4 regions of the Rhodoferax sp. LS1R11 genome follow, and region 4 is predicted to be linked to each of the others. Evidence: predicted binding sites of a transcription regulator. Region 4 holds the regulator's gene; each other region holds the start of a gene.
The links. The regulator sigma-54, encoded in region 4, starts transcription at its own class of promoters, with help from an activator protein. The targets are predictions, from matches to a motif close to TGGCANGNAANCTGCTTT.
Positions count from the first base shown of each region.

Region 1 (3,589 bases), on a different contig from region 4:
GCGAGCTGCCGCTGGCCAGAATGCGGGCACTCAGGTCGTCCTCCTGCGCGCTGGGCAACCTGGCCAGCTGGCCCCGCGCGTCCAGGCCCGTCTGCACCGCTTCAGGCTGGTTGGGAAACAGGTGCTCCACTTCGACCATGCCACCCTGGCTGGCCAGGATGACGCCACGTTCCACCAGGTTCTCCAGTTCGCGCACGTTGCCGGGCCAGTCGTGTTGCTGCAGTGCCTGGAGCGCGCGCTCTGCGAAGCCCGTGATGCGTTTGCTGTGCAGGGCGCAAAAACGCGCGAGCATGCTTTGGGCCAGGGGCTCGATGTCGGTCTGGCGCTCGCGCAGCGGGGGAATGCAAATGGGATAGACATTGAGGCGGTACATCAAGTCACGCCGGAAACGCCCGGCCTGCACGGCCTGTTCCAGGTCCACATTGGTGGCGGCCACCAGCCGCACATTGACTTTGCGCGTGGTCTCGCCGCCCACGCGTTCGATTTCACCTTCTTGCAGGACACGCAGCAACTTGGCCTGGGCCGCCATGGGCAGTTCACCCACTTCATCGAGCAACAGGGTGCCGCCATCGGCCCGCTCAAAGCGACCGGCGCGCGCCGCATGGGCGCCGGTGTAGGCGCCTTTCTCCACGCCAAACAGTTCGGCCTCAATCAGTTCGGCAGGCAAGGCGGCGCAATTCACGGCCACAAACGGCGCGTCGGCCCGGTTGGAGAGTTCATGCAGCGCACGCGCAAAGCGCTCCTTGCCGACGCCGGTTTCACCGGTCAACAACACCGTGACCTGGGTCTGCGCCACCTTTTGCATCAGTGTGTAGGCCTTGCGAAAGGCGGTGGAGGCGCCAATCAGTTGGCCGCCCTGGCTGGCGGGCTCCAGCGTCGACTTCAGGGCTTCCACCTGCGATTGAAGGGCCTCCATCTTTTCCATCAGTGAGTCGTCGGTGAAATAGACGCGATGCGCCTCGCCATCGGGCCATTCTTCGATGGGCCGTCCGACGATGACGCAGTGGCCAGCCCCGCAGGCGGCGCAGAGGGTCTCCTTGAACAGGATCAGCCGCCCCATGAAGGCGCTGGTGTAGCCGCTGGCATAGCCCAGCAATGTCCAGCAGGCCGGGTCGTCGACCAGGCCGAACTTCTGCCGGTGCGCGTAGGCCTCCCAGGAATGGTCCCAGCGGAACTCGCCGTAAAACTGGCCCGCCGGGATGTCGAAGGTGAGCTTGACCGGCGTGACACGCGCCGCACCTTCGAGCATGTGCAGTTGCGGGCCCACCATGAAACTGTCTTGCAAGGCATCGCCGGGCCGTGTCTTTTTGGCGTACTCGGCGTCGCACAGACCCGAGGCGTAGCCCATGCGGGTCAGGATGCGCCGGGCATGCTCGGGGCCGACCGAGCTCATCAGATCCTGGCGCAACGCGGCCAAGGCCACGGTGTGCATCAGCACCATGCGCCGGTCGCCCAGCCAGATGGCGCCGCTGTCGGGCTCGAAGCGCAACAGGCGACGCAAGTCGCTGTCCGGGGGGTATTTGAAGTTCATGAGCACATCATCTCGTGGTTAGGCGGCTTTGCCATATTCTCGATATTTTAAAACTGGCTGCGATGATAGGAGGAATCTCAAAGTTTCGACTTTAATTTCATCATTTGGTCAAATTAAAGGGGTTTTATTGCTTCAAATGGACAATTGTTGCAGTGCCGCAAAAGAATAGAACTTCCTGGCCACTTGATTCGTGCCAAAAATCAGGCCTGAAAATGACGAGATCAGGCTTCCAGCCTAGGGGTTTTCCCTAAAAATCTCGAGAATTTAGTCATTTCAACGAGCCGTGGCAAGCAACTTGCAAAGACAGAGCAGTTATGCCCGCCAATTCATGCCCCATGTCCTCAACCGCTGCCTTTCAGGATGCTTCAAATGACCAAGTCGGTGCCACCCACTGTCGAGATCCCCGCTTGCGATCTCACCCGCAAGTTTGTCCGGATCAAGGAAACACGTCCGGACGGACTGGTCTCTTTTGAGTTCTCGATTGGCTGGCCCGAGTTGTCGGTTGATTTGATGTTGCCCCAGGCTGCCTTTGACGAGTTCTGTGTCCAGCAGCAAGTGCAACCCCTGAGCGATTGAGTCCCAGCGCAGTTTCTTTTCCAAAAAGGATAGTTCATATGTCAGTAGATCTCCACACCCGTGAAATCAAGCCCTTGCGCAACACCTTTGCGCATACGGCGAAATACGTGGGCAACGACAAGCCGGCGTCGCGCTACCAGGAAGCCACCCTCGGCACGCAGCCCTCGGCCAACTTTCATTACCGGCCGACCTGGGACCCCGAGCATGAAATATTCGACGCCTCCCGTTCGGCGGTCAAGCTGGCCGACTGGAACGTGCTGCGTGATCCCCGCCAGTACTACTACGCCACCTGGACCATGGCGCGTGCGCGCCAGCAGGATGCCATCGAGGCGAGTTATGAGTTCGTGGAGTCACGTGGGCTGGTGGCCAAGATGCCCGATGCCGTTCGTGCCAAGGCCTGCGAGGTCCTGATGCCGCTGCGCCACGTGGCATGGGGCGGCAATATGAACAACAGTTCGATTGGCGCTTACGGCTACGGCACACCGTTCACGGCGCCGGCCATGTTCCACGCCATGGATCACCTGGGCGCCGCGCAATTCATCACCCGTCTGGGCCTGGCGCTTGACGAGCCGGGTGTGCTGCAGGCGGGCAAGAACGATTGGCTGAAGGAGGCGCGCTGGCAAGCACTGCGCCACTACGTTGAGGATACGTTGGTGCTGTCGGACCCCTTCGAGCTGTTTGTTGCGCAAAACTTCGCCCTCGACGGTCAGCTCTACCCGTTGATCTACGGCAGTTTTGTCGACGATCACATCGTGCCCCAGGGCGGTACGGCAATCGCCATGCTCACCGCCTTCATGCCCGAGTGGCACGACGAAAGCGCGCGCTGGATCGACGCGGTGCTCAAGACGGCAGCGGCGGAATCCGGTGACAACCAGCAACTGATTTCGGGCTGGGCCAAGTCCTGGGCTGATCGGGCTCAGGCGGCCCTCGCACCCGTGGCCGAACTCGCGCTGGGTGCGGCAGGTCAGCAGGCACTGCAGGCGGCACGCGACGGTCTCGACCTGCGCAGCAAGAAAACCGGCCTCGCGGTCTGAGCGACACCGCCATTCCATCAGAAAGAAAAGGAGACCCCGCATGTCCAACGTATTCATTGCTTTTCAGGATAACGAAGATTCGCGTCCCATCATCGACGCGATCCTGGCCGACAACGCTAACGCGCAGGCCACTTACCCAACCGGGTTGGTGAAGATCGATGCCCCTGGCAGCCTGGTGATCCGTCGCCAGACCATCGAAGAACTGATTGGACGGTCTTTCAATCTGCAGCAGATTCACGTGAACCTCGTCACGTTGTCGGGCCATATCGACGAAGACGATGACCAGCTCTCGCTGAGCTGGACGCACTGATACCGAACCACACAAGGAGACAACATGGACACCCGTGTCAACAAGAAAAAGCTGGGTCTGAAGGACCGCTACGCCGCCATGACCCGCGACCTCGCCTGGGACACCACCTACCAGCCGATGGACAAGGTCTTTCCGTAT
Region 1 is NZ_JBWMAW010000021.1:5,422-9,010, forward strand. It holds gene AC097N_RS19005 (sigma 54-interacting transcriptional regulator) at 1-1,531, opposite strand, end outside; gene AC097N_RS19010 (phenol hydroxylase subunit) at 1,901-2,107, shown strand; gene AC097N_RS19015 (ferritin family protein) at 2,146-3,141, shown strand; gene AC097N_RS19020 (MmoB/DmpM family protein) at 3,182-3,451, shown strand; gene AC097N_RS19025 (aromatic/alkene/methane monooxygenase hydroxylase/oxygenase subunit alpha) at 3,476-3,589, shown strand, end outside.
Region 1: a site for sigma-54 is predicted at 1,816-1,833, ahead of AC097N_RS19010 (phenol hydroxylase subunit). Genes of this name have one in related genera too.

Region 2 (3,589 bases), on a different contig from region 4:
CCAAGGCACGCGGGCGCAACGGTGTGAGCTTCTTTACACCGGAGTTTGAGGTGCAGTCCCAGACCCGCCTGCGTACGACCAATGACTTGCACCAGGCGCTGCTGTTGAAGCAGTTTTTTGTGCTCTACCAACCGATTGTGGAACTCGCCACAGGGCGCGTCGACAAGGTCGAAGCCTTGCTGCGCTGGCGACACCCCGAACGTGGGCTGATCGAACCCGGCGAATTTATTCCTCTGGCCGAGTCAAGTGGTCTGATTTCAGAGATTGGTGATTGGGTTTTCAGGCAGGTGGCGCAGCAGGTCGTCGATTGGCGCCAGACGCTCCCGCGTCATCTACAGGTGGCCGTCAATACGTCGCCGCTGCAATTTCGCAACGCCAAGCGGTCGCCGCAGCACTGGGCCGAGCACCTTAAAACCCTTGGGCTGGAAGGTGATGCCATTGGAGTGGAAATCACAGAGGGTCTGCTGCTTGATGCGTCCGAGCAGGTCCAGCAGCAACTGCTGACCCTGCAAAAAACCGGCATACAGGTGTCGATTGACGACTTTGGAACCGGCTACTCATCACTGGCCTATTTGCAGTTGTACAGCATTGACTTCATCAAGATTGACCAGTCTTTTGTCTGCGATTTGCAGGCGACCTCGAAAAACATGGCGCTGTGCCGCTCCATGATTCACATGGCGCACGAACTGGGCATGAAGGTGGTGGCCGAGGGGGTGGAGACCGCCGAACAGCGCGACTTGTTGATCCAGGCTGGCTGCGATTTTGGCCAGGGTTATTTATTTGCCCATCCGCTGACGCCGTCTGAACTTGAAGACCTGCTGCGCGAGTCGGGGACATCGGGCTGATTTTGGAGTCAGGTTGCTACGTAGTTAGTGGTCCACGCGTTAACTAGCTCTGGGGCATGACACCTTCGAGCAGCGGGCTATTGAATCCTGTTGCCTAACCATGTCGCTTGAATACTCCAAGTCGATATAAAAACACTTGGTCGAACGCCCCGAGGTATCTCTAAAAAAATCGTGGATCGTTCGGTTTGCGAGTTGCGGTGAGCGTCATAAAAGCATCTGCTGGAAGCGCTTTTTAAGAAGGCAGGCGACCTAATCAGACTGTTTTTTTCTGGCGAAGGCGCGAACCGATCAGGCCAATAAGGCCTGCGCCCACCAGAACCAGCGAGCCCGGTTCCGGTACCTTTGTCGACCCCGCATCTTTACTGGCGATAGACATTACTTTCATGTAGTCCGGAGTCGTATCACCAAGGCCAGTTCCATTCGTGCCACCGTAACTTGCATTCCACGCACTCACAATCCACCAACTGGAGCCCATGCCGCCACTATTGACTGTCACATCACGGTCAATGTCCGTTGTGGCGCCAGGTGTATTGGCGTAGTTGCCAACCAATTGCCATCCAGAGGTTGAACTTGCAGATTTCAGCGTCAAAGCGCTCTTGCCTGTGATGTCAGTAGTGGTCGGGGCCGTAGAACCTTTCCAAGCCAACAATGAAAAATCTCCGTCTCCGGATACATAGCCGAATTTGATCTGACTCAAAATGACTTCCGTGTCAAATTTAAAGGCGATCAACTCGGTTTTGAGGTTGTTGTCCATTGCATGTTCTGGAGCAGCTTTAACTTCGTCACTGTAGGCAACTGCCAACCCAGCAGACGCGCCATACTGGTTCAGGGTTGCAGCCGAAAAAGTAGTGGTCGTCGCGTTGTCCGCTGCATATGCGTATGCGTGAACGGAATTCGCGCTCGTTCCCGTTCCAAGATTTGTTCCGCTCACACACCCAGACCCTCCTGCCGCATTGGTGGAGCCAAGCTGCCCTGATGGAGCCGTTCCTGTCGTGCAGCTGCCAAGTGACCATGTGGAAGCCGCAAATACTGAGGCCCACGGGCCTACAAAACCAAAAGCGACCAAAGCAGTAGCAAAGTATTTGGATACAACGGTTTTCATAGTCTCTTTCCTTGAAATGGTGACTTTTTCATGTCACAGCTAACAACTCGTAACAATTTTAGTGAAACATGCGAAATTCATGCCAGTGAATCTTTCCTTTGAGTTATCAAGGACTTGCAATTTAGTTGAGTAACAAATTGAAGCAACTTGTAAAAAAATCCGACAAGTTATTGTCGTGCACTGGATGGCTTTGACACTGCTGCTATTTCAGTGTGTTGAGTAACGCGGCTGCGTCAACTTTACTTTCAAAAGCTCGATTGGTTTTCAGAGCAAACTCAAGCTCTTCGCGTGCTTCAGTCTTTCTGCCGGTGCCTGCCAATATCGCCGCGAGGTGGTAACGGATTTCGGGACTACCAGGTTCTCGCAGGCGGGCATCACGTAGCAGTTGCAGACCACGATCAGTTTGGCCTCCTTGAAACAAAGCCCAACCCAGGGTATCGATGGTGTTGGGGTCATTTGGAGCTTGGGCCACGGCTTGTTCAGCCGCTTTGATGGCACCGGGGTCCTTGAGGCGCAGCAGGACATTGGCCAAATTGTTGAGGGCCTCTCCGTCGTCTGGGGCCTGTTTTAGCAAACTCTCGTACAGCATGCGTGCGACAGCAAAGTTGCCAGCGCTAGCGTAGCTGTCAGCCAATGCTTTTTGCACGCCAATGTCTTTGGGGTGCACTTTGAGCCATTGACCAGCCAGTTGTTGCGCAGGTTTCCCGCTGTCCTGGCGCGTTAACTCTCGGAAGAGCCGAAGCATTGTTTCCGACGTTGGTTCTGTCAGATGAGCGCGGCGGTAGTTCTCCAGTGCCGCTGGAGCCTGCCCACGTGCCTTTGCGACGTCGCCCATCAAGCTATGACCAATGGCGCGTTTTGGGTTCTGTTCTATGATTTGGCGGGCACGTTTTTCGGCTTTGGCGGGTTCGCCATGGCGCAGCTCCACATCGGTCATCAAAACCAGTGCAGGCAAAAAGTCGGGCTGACTCGACAAGGCCTTTTCCAGGCTGTAGGTCGAGCCAGGCAGGTTGCCTGCTGCCATCTGTAACGCCGCGATTTGCACTTGCAGCAGGGGGTTGTAGTCAGCCACTTTGGTTGCGCTGGTGAGCTTGCTTCTAGCTCCAGGCAAGTCGCCGCTGGCGATCTGAGATTTGGCATAGGCCATCAACACAAACAGGTCTTCAGGTACTTTGGCCGACACTTTTTTGACTGCTTCCAGCGCTGGGCCCGGTTGGCCGTTGCGCAAATGGAAGTCCGTCAGGGCTAGCCCCCAGCGTATTTCTTTTGGGCCAGAAAGGTCGTTGGCTTTTTCCAACCATCGTTGGGTTTCGGCAATTTGCCCTTTGCGGTCTGCCAAAGTGGCCATTTCGAACATGGCTTCGGTATTGTTTGCGTCTGATTTGAGAATCTCGCCCAGTCGCAGGGCCGCTGCGTCATACGCTTTGCCTGCAATTTCAAGTCGGGCAATATTCAGCTTGGGCTGTGTGAAGGCATTGTTTAGCTTGATGGCTTGCTCAAAGGCGATTTTGGCCCCGGTCAAGTTGCCTGCTTGGCCTTTGGCCATGCCCAGCAAGTTGAAAAATTCGGCATTGTTAGGTTGTTGTTTGACGAGACTTTCACCCAACACAACCGCCTTGGAGGCAAGACCCCCTTGCAAGTA
Region 2 is NZ_JBWMAW010000004.1:122,300-125,888, reverse strand. It holds gene AC097N_RS07225 (putative bifunctional diguanylate cyclase/phosphodiesterase) at 1-845, shown strand, start outside; gene xdp1 (exosortase-dependent surface protein XDP1) at 1,099-1,947, opposite strand; gene prsT (XrtA/PEP-CTERM system TPR-repeat protein PrsT) at 2,150-3,589, opposite strand, start outside.
Region 2: a site for sigma-54 is predicted at 2,015-2,032, ahead of xdp1 (exosortase-dependent surface protein XDP1). Genes of this name have one in related genera too.

Region 3 (3,589 bases), on a different contig from region 4:
TCAAACTCAATCGGGTGAGTGGCCATGCGCAAACGCGTGACTTCCTGCATCTTGAGGTCGATGTAAGCGTCGATGTAAGAGTCAGTGAACACACCGCCCTTGGTCAGGAAGCTGCGGTCTGCATCCAGGCAGTCCAGCGCCTGGTCCAGGCTGTGGCAGACCGTTGGGATCAACTTGTCTTCTTCGGGTGGCAAATGGTACAAGTCCTTGCTGGCGGCTTCGCCAGGGTGGATCTTGTTCTCAACGCCGTCCAGACCCGCCATCAGCAGAGCCGAGAAGCCCAGGTACGGGTTCATCAGTGGATCAGGGAAACGTGCCTCAACGCGACGGCCTTTAGGGTTCGCCACGAAGGGGATACGGATCGAAGCCGAGCGGTTCTTGGCCGAGTAAGCCAATTTCACAGGTGCTTCGTAGCCAGGCACCAGGCGCTTGTAGCTGTTGGTACCTGGGTTGGTGATGGCGTTCAGGGCACGGGCGTGCTTGATGATGCCGCCGATGTAGTACAGCGCGAAGTCTGACAGTCCTGCATAGCCGTCGCCAGCAAACAGGTTCTTGCCGTCTTTCCACACCGACTGGTGCACGTGCATGCCGGAACCGTTGTCGCCAACGATGGGTTTGGGCATGAAGGTCGCGGTCTTGCCATAGGCATGGGCCACGTTCTGGATCACGTATTTTTGCAACTGAACCCAATCAGCGCGCTGAACCAGCGTGCTGAACTTGGTGCCGAGTTCCATCTGGCCAGCGTTGGCCACTTCGTGGTGGTGCACTTCAACGGGAATGCCGAGGGCTTCGAGCACCAGGCACATTTCCGAGCGCATGTCCTGGAAGCTGTCCACTGGGGGCACGGGGAAGTAGCCACCTTTGACGGTAGGACGGTGGCCGGTGTTGCCGTGCTCGTATTCCTTGCCGGTGTTCCAGGCGGCTTCTTCAGATTCGATCTTGGAGAAGCAGCCGGACATGTCATTGCCCCAACGCACACCGTCGAACACGAAAAACTCTGGCTCTGGACCGAAGTAGGCGGTATCACCAAAGCCGGAGGCCTTCATGTACGCTTCAGCGCGCTTGGCCAGTGAACGGGGGTCACGCTCGTAGGCTTTGCCGTCGATGGGGTCAACCACATCGCAAGTCAAAATCAGGGTGGGTTCCTGGAAGAAGGGGTCGACGTTGGCCGTGTTCGGGTCAGGCATCAACTGCATGTCGGAGGCTTCAATGCCCTTCCAGCCAGCGATGGACGAACCGTCAAACGCATGACCCGACGTGAACTTGTCTTCATCAAAATGAGAAACAGGCACGGTAACGTGCTGCTCTTTGCCACGGGTGTCGGTGAAACGGAAGTCAACAAACTTGACTTCGTTTTCTTTCACCATCTTCATGACGTCTGCGACGGTCTTGGCCATCAAATACTCCTGGTTGGGTCGTTGTTGAAAATGTTTCAGGGATGCGAATGCAGTTTTTATGCCAAGGCTGACAAAACACCGATTCACCAGTCCCGTATTTTGCCCTGAGTTTGGCCCCGTTTGGACAGCCGAACGCGGAACATGCAGAGCCATTTGGAATTTAAATGCACCAAAAAAGTGCAATTAAATTCAACACCGAAATGGCTCACTTAATTACGCACCAATTCAGGGCCAAGCGTCAATTCAAAGGTGGCCAGCCCGGCCAGCAGCGCCGGATAGGCTTTTGCAACCAGGCCGGGTTCACCTTTGACGCCCAACTCAATGTGACGCCCGTATTGCGGGTGGTCGACGCTGGGCAGGCTGAAGATCTTGACCCCTTCATGGTCGCGCTCAAGGTCTTCCATCAGGGGCGTCAACGCGGCCTCCATGGCGCCAAACACAATGACCGATTTCTCAATCCACGCCGCGGTTTGATGCAGATGCGGGTAGCAGGTGTCAAGCACCCACGCCATCATGGGCCAAGCCATCACCGGGAAACCGGGCACGAAGTGAACGGAGCCACAACTGAAACCGGGAATTTGGTTGAACGGGTTGGGAATGATCTGCGCATCGGCAGGGAACACGCCCATGTTCAACCGGTGAATGTTGTCGGGACGATCTGGCTCATACATGGTGCCCTGCTCTTTGGCCAGGTCACGCATGCGCTGGCGAATCAGGTCCTCAGCCTCGGGGTGAAGCACCAGTTCACGGCCCAGCGCCTTGGCAGCACACTGGCGGGTATGGTCGTCCGGCGTGGCACCAATACCCCCAGTGGAAAACACGATATCGCCCGAGGCAAATGCCCGCTTCAGGGTCGCGGTGATGCGCTCGGGAGAGTCGCCCACGTAGTCAGCGTAGTCAAGCTGCAGACCGCGCTCCTTGAGCAGTTCAATGACCTTGGACAGGTGCTTGTCAGTGCGTTTGCCGGACAGAATCTCGTCACCGACGATGATCAGCCCAAAACGGGGCATGGTGTTAACGCAGGGTGTTGGGGCCGGAGGAGTTGTCATTCGGCCATGTTACCGCCTGCACGTCCAACGTGGCCGGCGCAGGGCCAAGCACCGGGACCGGGACCGAGGCCGCGGTTGCAGCAGCCACCGCGGCCTCGGTACGCAAGAATTGCAAGGCCGCCAGGCAGTAGTGCGCAAACCACAGTGATGAAAACGCGAACACCAAGGTGTAAATCCAGATCGCCACCGGCACTAGGATGGGCGCCATGGCAATGAACATGGCACCGGAGGCCCAGATCAGGCTTGGCGCGGCGCCCAGATAACCGCAAAAAACGCCAATCCCCAGCAGCCACCCCCGGTGCTTGCGAAACAGCTCACGTCGTTCCAGCGGGCTGGCATGCTCGGCCAGCGCATCAAATGCCATGACACGGTAGGTGAGCCAGCCCCAGATCAAAGGAGGAAGTATCAAAATCAGCGGCGGTACCAGCCACAGGGGAATCGAGACGACGATGGCGATGAGGGCCAGCAAGGTCGAGCCGACTGACCAGACAATACTGAACATCATGGAGCCGCCCTTTTTGCGCTCCAACTGCGGGAAACGCCGCTCGGCCACCAGCATGGTGAGCGCAGGCGTCATCAGCACCGCCACCATGAGCAGGGAAAGCACCACGATGATAGGCGTCACGGCAACCACCACCAGCAAGGGCGCCAGCACGGTCTTGAGGCTGCCCGCCCCCACGCTTTGCAGCCAGCCCCAGATGTTGTTGATGATGGAGGACGCTTCGAGCATCGTGCGCACCCAGTCCAGCGTGCTGTCCCAGTAGTAATAGCCCAGGCCCAGTGACAGCGCCACCATCAGGACCAGCGGCAAAAAGGACAGGGCAATGACACGGGGGCGTATGCAGTAGGCCGCCGCACGCCACAAGGAGTCAAGGAACAGATTCATGCGGCGAGCATAACCCGACGCGCCCTGAGCAAAAATGGCGCTACGCGCGCCCTGCCAAACGCTTGAGCCCCAGCCACTGCTGCGCCCAGAAGCCCCGGCCATAATCGCGGCCCTGCTCGACCTGGTCGCGAACACCGGTCGCATCAAACCGGAGTTCGAAGTTGGCCGTGCCAAACAGCATGTCCCACCAAGGCAACAGCACGCCAAAGTTATGCCCACCCAGCGTGTTCTTGCCGGTCGACTCGTGGCCAAGGCCA
Region 3 is NZ_JBWMAW010000011.1:79,840-83,428, reverse strand. It holds gene glnA (type I glutamate--ammonia ligase) at 1-1,397, opposite strand, end outside; gene AC097N_RS14030 (competence/damage-inducible protein A) at 1,607-2,407, opposite strand; gene AC097N_RS14025 (EI24 domain-containing protein) at 2,412-3,332, opposite strand; gene AC097N_RS14020 (sterol desaturase family protein) at 3,373-3,589, opposite strand, start outside.
Region 3: a site for sigma-54 is predicted at 1,444-1,461, ahead of glnA (type I glutamate--ammonia ligase). Genes of this name have one in related genera too.

Region 4 (3,589 bases):
CATGCGGTGGGCCACGTCGCTGCCAAAAATAATGGGCTTTTGACCGGGCTCGCGCACTACCTCGGCATCCGCCGCTTCCTGTTTCAGGCTCTCCCACTCCGCGCGGCGGAAGGGCAAATACTTTTCGAACGCAAACCGGCGACGGCTGCCCGCCGCGATGTTGCACGCGATCTGGGCCGCCTCAATCACCACGGTGCCGCTGCCGCAGCAGGGGTCGTACAAGGGCTGCAAATCTTCGTCGCCATCGGCCCAGCCACTGGCGGCAATCATGGCCGCGGCCAGGGTTTCCTTCAAGGGCGCATCCCCCTTGTCCTCGCGCCAGCCACGTTTGAACAGCGGCTCGCCCGAGGTGTCGATGTACAGCGAGCAGTGGTCGGTGGTGAGGTGGGTGTAAATACGCACGTCGGGCCACTGGGTGTTGACGTCCGGACGCACACCGCCCGCGGTCTCCCGAAACCGGTCGCACACCGCGTCCTTGATCTTGAGCGCCGCAAAGTTCAACGAGGTGAGCGGGCTGTGTTGCGCCGTTACCTCCACCTTGATGCTTTCCTTCGGCGTGAACCAGCGCTCCCACGCCACCTCGCTGGCGGCGCGGTACAGGTCCTGCTCGCCACGGTACTCGGTGTAGGACAGCAGCACCAGCACGCGCTGGGCCAGGCGGCTGTACAGATTGAGCAGCATGGCATGCGCCATGGAGGTGCGCACGGCCACGCCGCCGCGCTGCTTGGTCACGCAGCCTGGCGGCAAGCCGGTGATGCGCAGAATCTCGGGCGCCAGGTAGTCCTCGACGCCGGCGGCGCAGGGCAAAAATAATTGAAGTTGGTTCATGGTGTTCTGGATAAAGGCGCTACAGCGCCTTGCGCAAGGATGCGGGGGCAATCCGCAGACCTTCGCGGTATTTGGCCACCGTGCGGCGGGCGCAGTCGATGCCCTGCTCTTTGAGCATCTCGGAAATCTGGTTGTCGCTGAGCGGCTTGGTCACGCTTTCGGCGCTGATGAATTGCTTGATCAGGGCGCGCACTGCGGTGCTGGATGCGTTGCCGCCCGAGTCGGTGCCCAGGCCGGAGCCAAAGAAATACTTGAGCTCAAACGTGCCAAACGGCGTGGCCATGTACTTGGCCGTGGTCACCCGGCTGATGGTCGATTCGTGCAGGCCCAGCTCGTCGGCAATCTCGCGCAGCACCAAGGGGCGCATGGCCAGTTCACCATGGGTGAAGAAGCTCTTTTGACGCTCCACAATGGCGTTGCTGACCCGCAAAATCGTGTCAAAGCGCTGCTGGATGTTCTTGATGAACCAGCGCGCCTCCTGCAGCCGCTGCTGCAGCGCCGCAAAGTTGGACGACTCGCTACCGCCGCCCTTGTGCTGCTTGAGCGCGTTGGCGTAGATGTCATGCACCCGCAGGCGGGGCATCACCTCGGCATTGAGCCGCACCTGGAATTTGGCCTGAGCGCCCTTGCCGACCTTGACCACCAGCACATCGGGCACCACGATGTTGCGTTCCACATTCACAAACCGCCGGCCCGGCTTGGGCTCCAGGCGGGCGATGAGCGCAATGGCTTCGCGCACGGCGGCATCGGTGACCGCGCACACCTGAACGAGTCGCTTCACGTCGCGTCGCGCCAGCAGGTCCATCGGCTGGGCACAGATGCGCAAGGCCACCTTCAGGACCGACTGCAACTGTCGGGAGGCCGGGTCCGTCACCGCCCTGGCCAGCAAGGCCTTCAGTTGCAAGGTCAGGCACTCGGCCAGATGGCGCGCCCCGACCCCCGCGGGCTCCAGGCTTTGCAGCAGCGACAGCGCCACCGTGAAATGGTGCACCAGTTGTTCGACCTGCTCGGCATCGCCGTCCCCGGCCAGGCCCTGGGCCAGCGAGATGAGTGTGTCCTCCAGGTAGCCGTCGTCGTTCAGGGACTCGATCAAAAATCGCAGGGCGGCGCGGTCTTCCTCACTCAAACGCAAGGCCAGCGCCTGGCGGTGCAAATGACTTTGCAGCGACTCCTGGGTGCGCGCCATCTCGGTCACATCGGCGTCTTCGTTGCCGTTGAGGTTGTTGGTGCTGGGCTTGGCATCGCCACCCCACTCGCTGTCGTCGGGTGACAGGGAGGCGCTGCCATCGCCTTCCCAACTTTGGCCGTCGTCGGCGGACAGCGGCGTGACTTCAGTATCATTTTCGCCTGTAGCCCTCGTCTCTACTGCGTAGTCAGCTACAGTATTGGTAGCAGCTTCGGCATTGAGATCGTCATTGCGCACGGGCGTATCGGCCTGCGCCAGACCAAACTCCTCGCGCACCGGCTGGTCTGCGCCCAGCTCCAGAAACGGGTTGTCGTCCAGCATCTGGTCGACTTCCTGGCTCAGCTCCAGCGTGGAGAGTTGCAACAGGCGGATCGACTGCTGCAACTGCGGCGTGAGCGCCAGGTGCTGCGAAACACGGAGGGAAAGACCTTGCTTCATGTGCTCACCGCAGTGTCGGGCGCGTGAGTAAAGGCCGCCGCGCCGGGCCGCCCCAAGCAAGGCCAGCCCCCCTCGGGGGGCAGTGCAGTACACGCAGTGACAAACGTGGGGGCCATATATCTACATTTTGAAGTGTTCACCCAGATAGACCCGACGCACGTTGGCGTCGTTGACGATCTCGGAAGGTGTGCCCTCAGCGAGCACGGTGCCGTCGCTGATGATGTAGGCGTGATCACAAATGCCCAGGGTTTCGCGCACGTTGTGGTCGGTGATCAGCACGCCCAGACCCCGGGCTTTCAAAAAACTGATGATGCGCTGGATCTCGATCACGGCAATCGGGTCAATCCCGGCAAACGGTTCGTCCAGCAGAATGAACCGGGGCTGGGTAGCCAGCGCGCGGGCAATTTCAACCCGGCGCCGCTCGCCACCGGACAGCGCCAGGGCGGGCGTTTCCCGCAGGTGGTCCACGCGCAACTCCTGCAGCAGCTCGGTCAGACGTTTCTCGATCTCGGCTTTGCCCAGGGGTTTGCCGGCCTCGTCGCGCTGCAGCTCCAGCACGGCGCGCACGTTGTCTTCCACATTGAGCTTGCGAAAAATGGAGGCTTCCTGCGGCAGGTAACTCAGCCCCAGGCGGGCCCGCCGGTGAATGGGCATGTGCTCGATGGACTGGCCATCAATGGTGATGTCACCCGAGGTGGCGCGCACCAGGCCCACAATCATGTAGAACGACGTGGTTTTGCCCGCACCGTTGGGACCCAGCAGGCCCACCACCTCGCCTTTTCGAACCGTCAGCGACACGTCCTTGACGGCCTTGCGGCTGCCATAGAACTTCTGCAGGTGGCTGGCCACAAGCCGGCTTTCGCCGTTGAGGCCATCGGCCCGAGACGAGGCCTCGGCCACAGAGACGTCGTTCGTCACTTTTTCGGCTCCTCCGGCGTCGGGCTGGCGCGCAGCACCGGCGAAGGGCTTGCGCCGTTGGCCGCAGCAGGGTCCGACTTGGGTGTCAGCATGACACGCACGCGCCCGGCTGGCGTGCCCGGACTGGCCTTGGCCACTGAGCCATCAATCGTGAAAACGTCTGTGCTATTGTTGTAGAAAATAACGGCGCCGGTCATTTCGTCGTTCAGTTTGGTGCCC
Region 4 is NZ_JBWMAW010000002.1:95,568-99,156, forward strand. It holds gene AC097N_RS03175 (THUMP domain-containing class I SAM-dependent RNA methyltransferase) at 1-828, opposite strand, end outside; gene rpoN (RNA polymerase factor sigma-54) at 848-2,452, opposite strand; gene lptB (LPS export ABC transporter ATP-binding protein) at 2,573-3,370, opposite strand; gene lptA (lipopolysaccharide transport periplasmic protein LptA) at 3,367-3,589, opposite strand, start outside.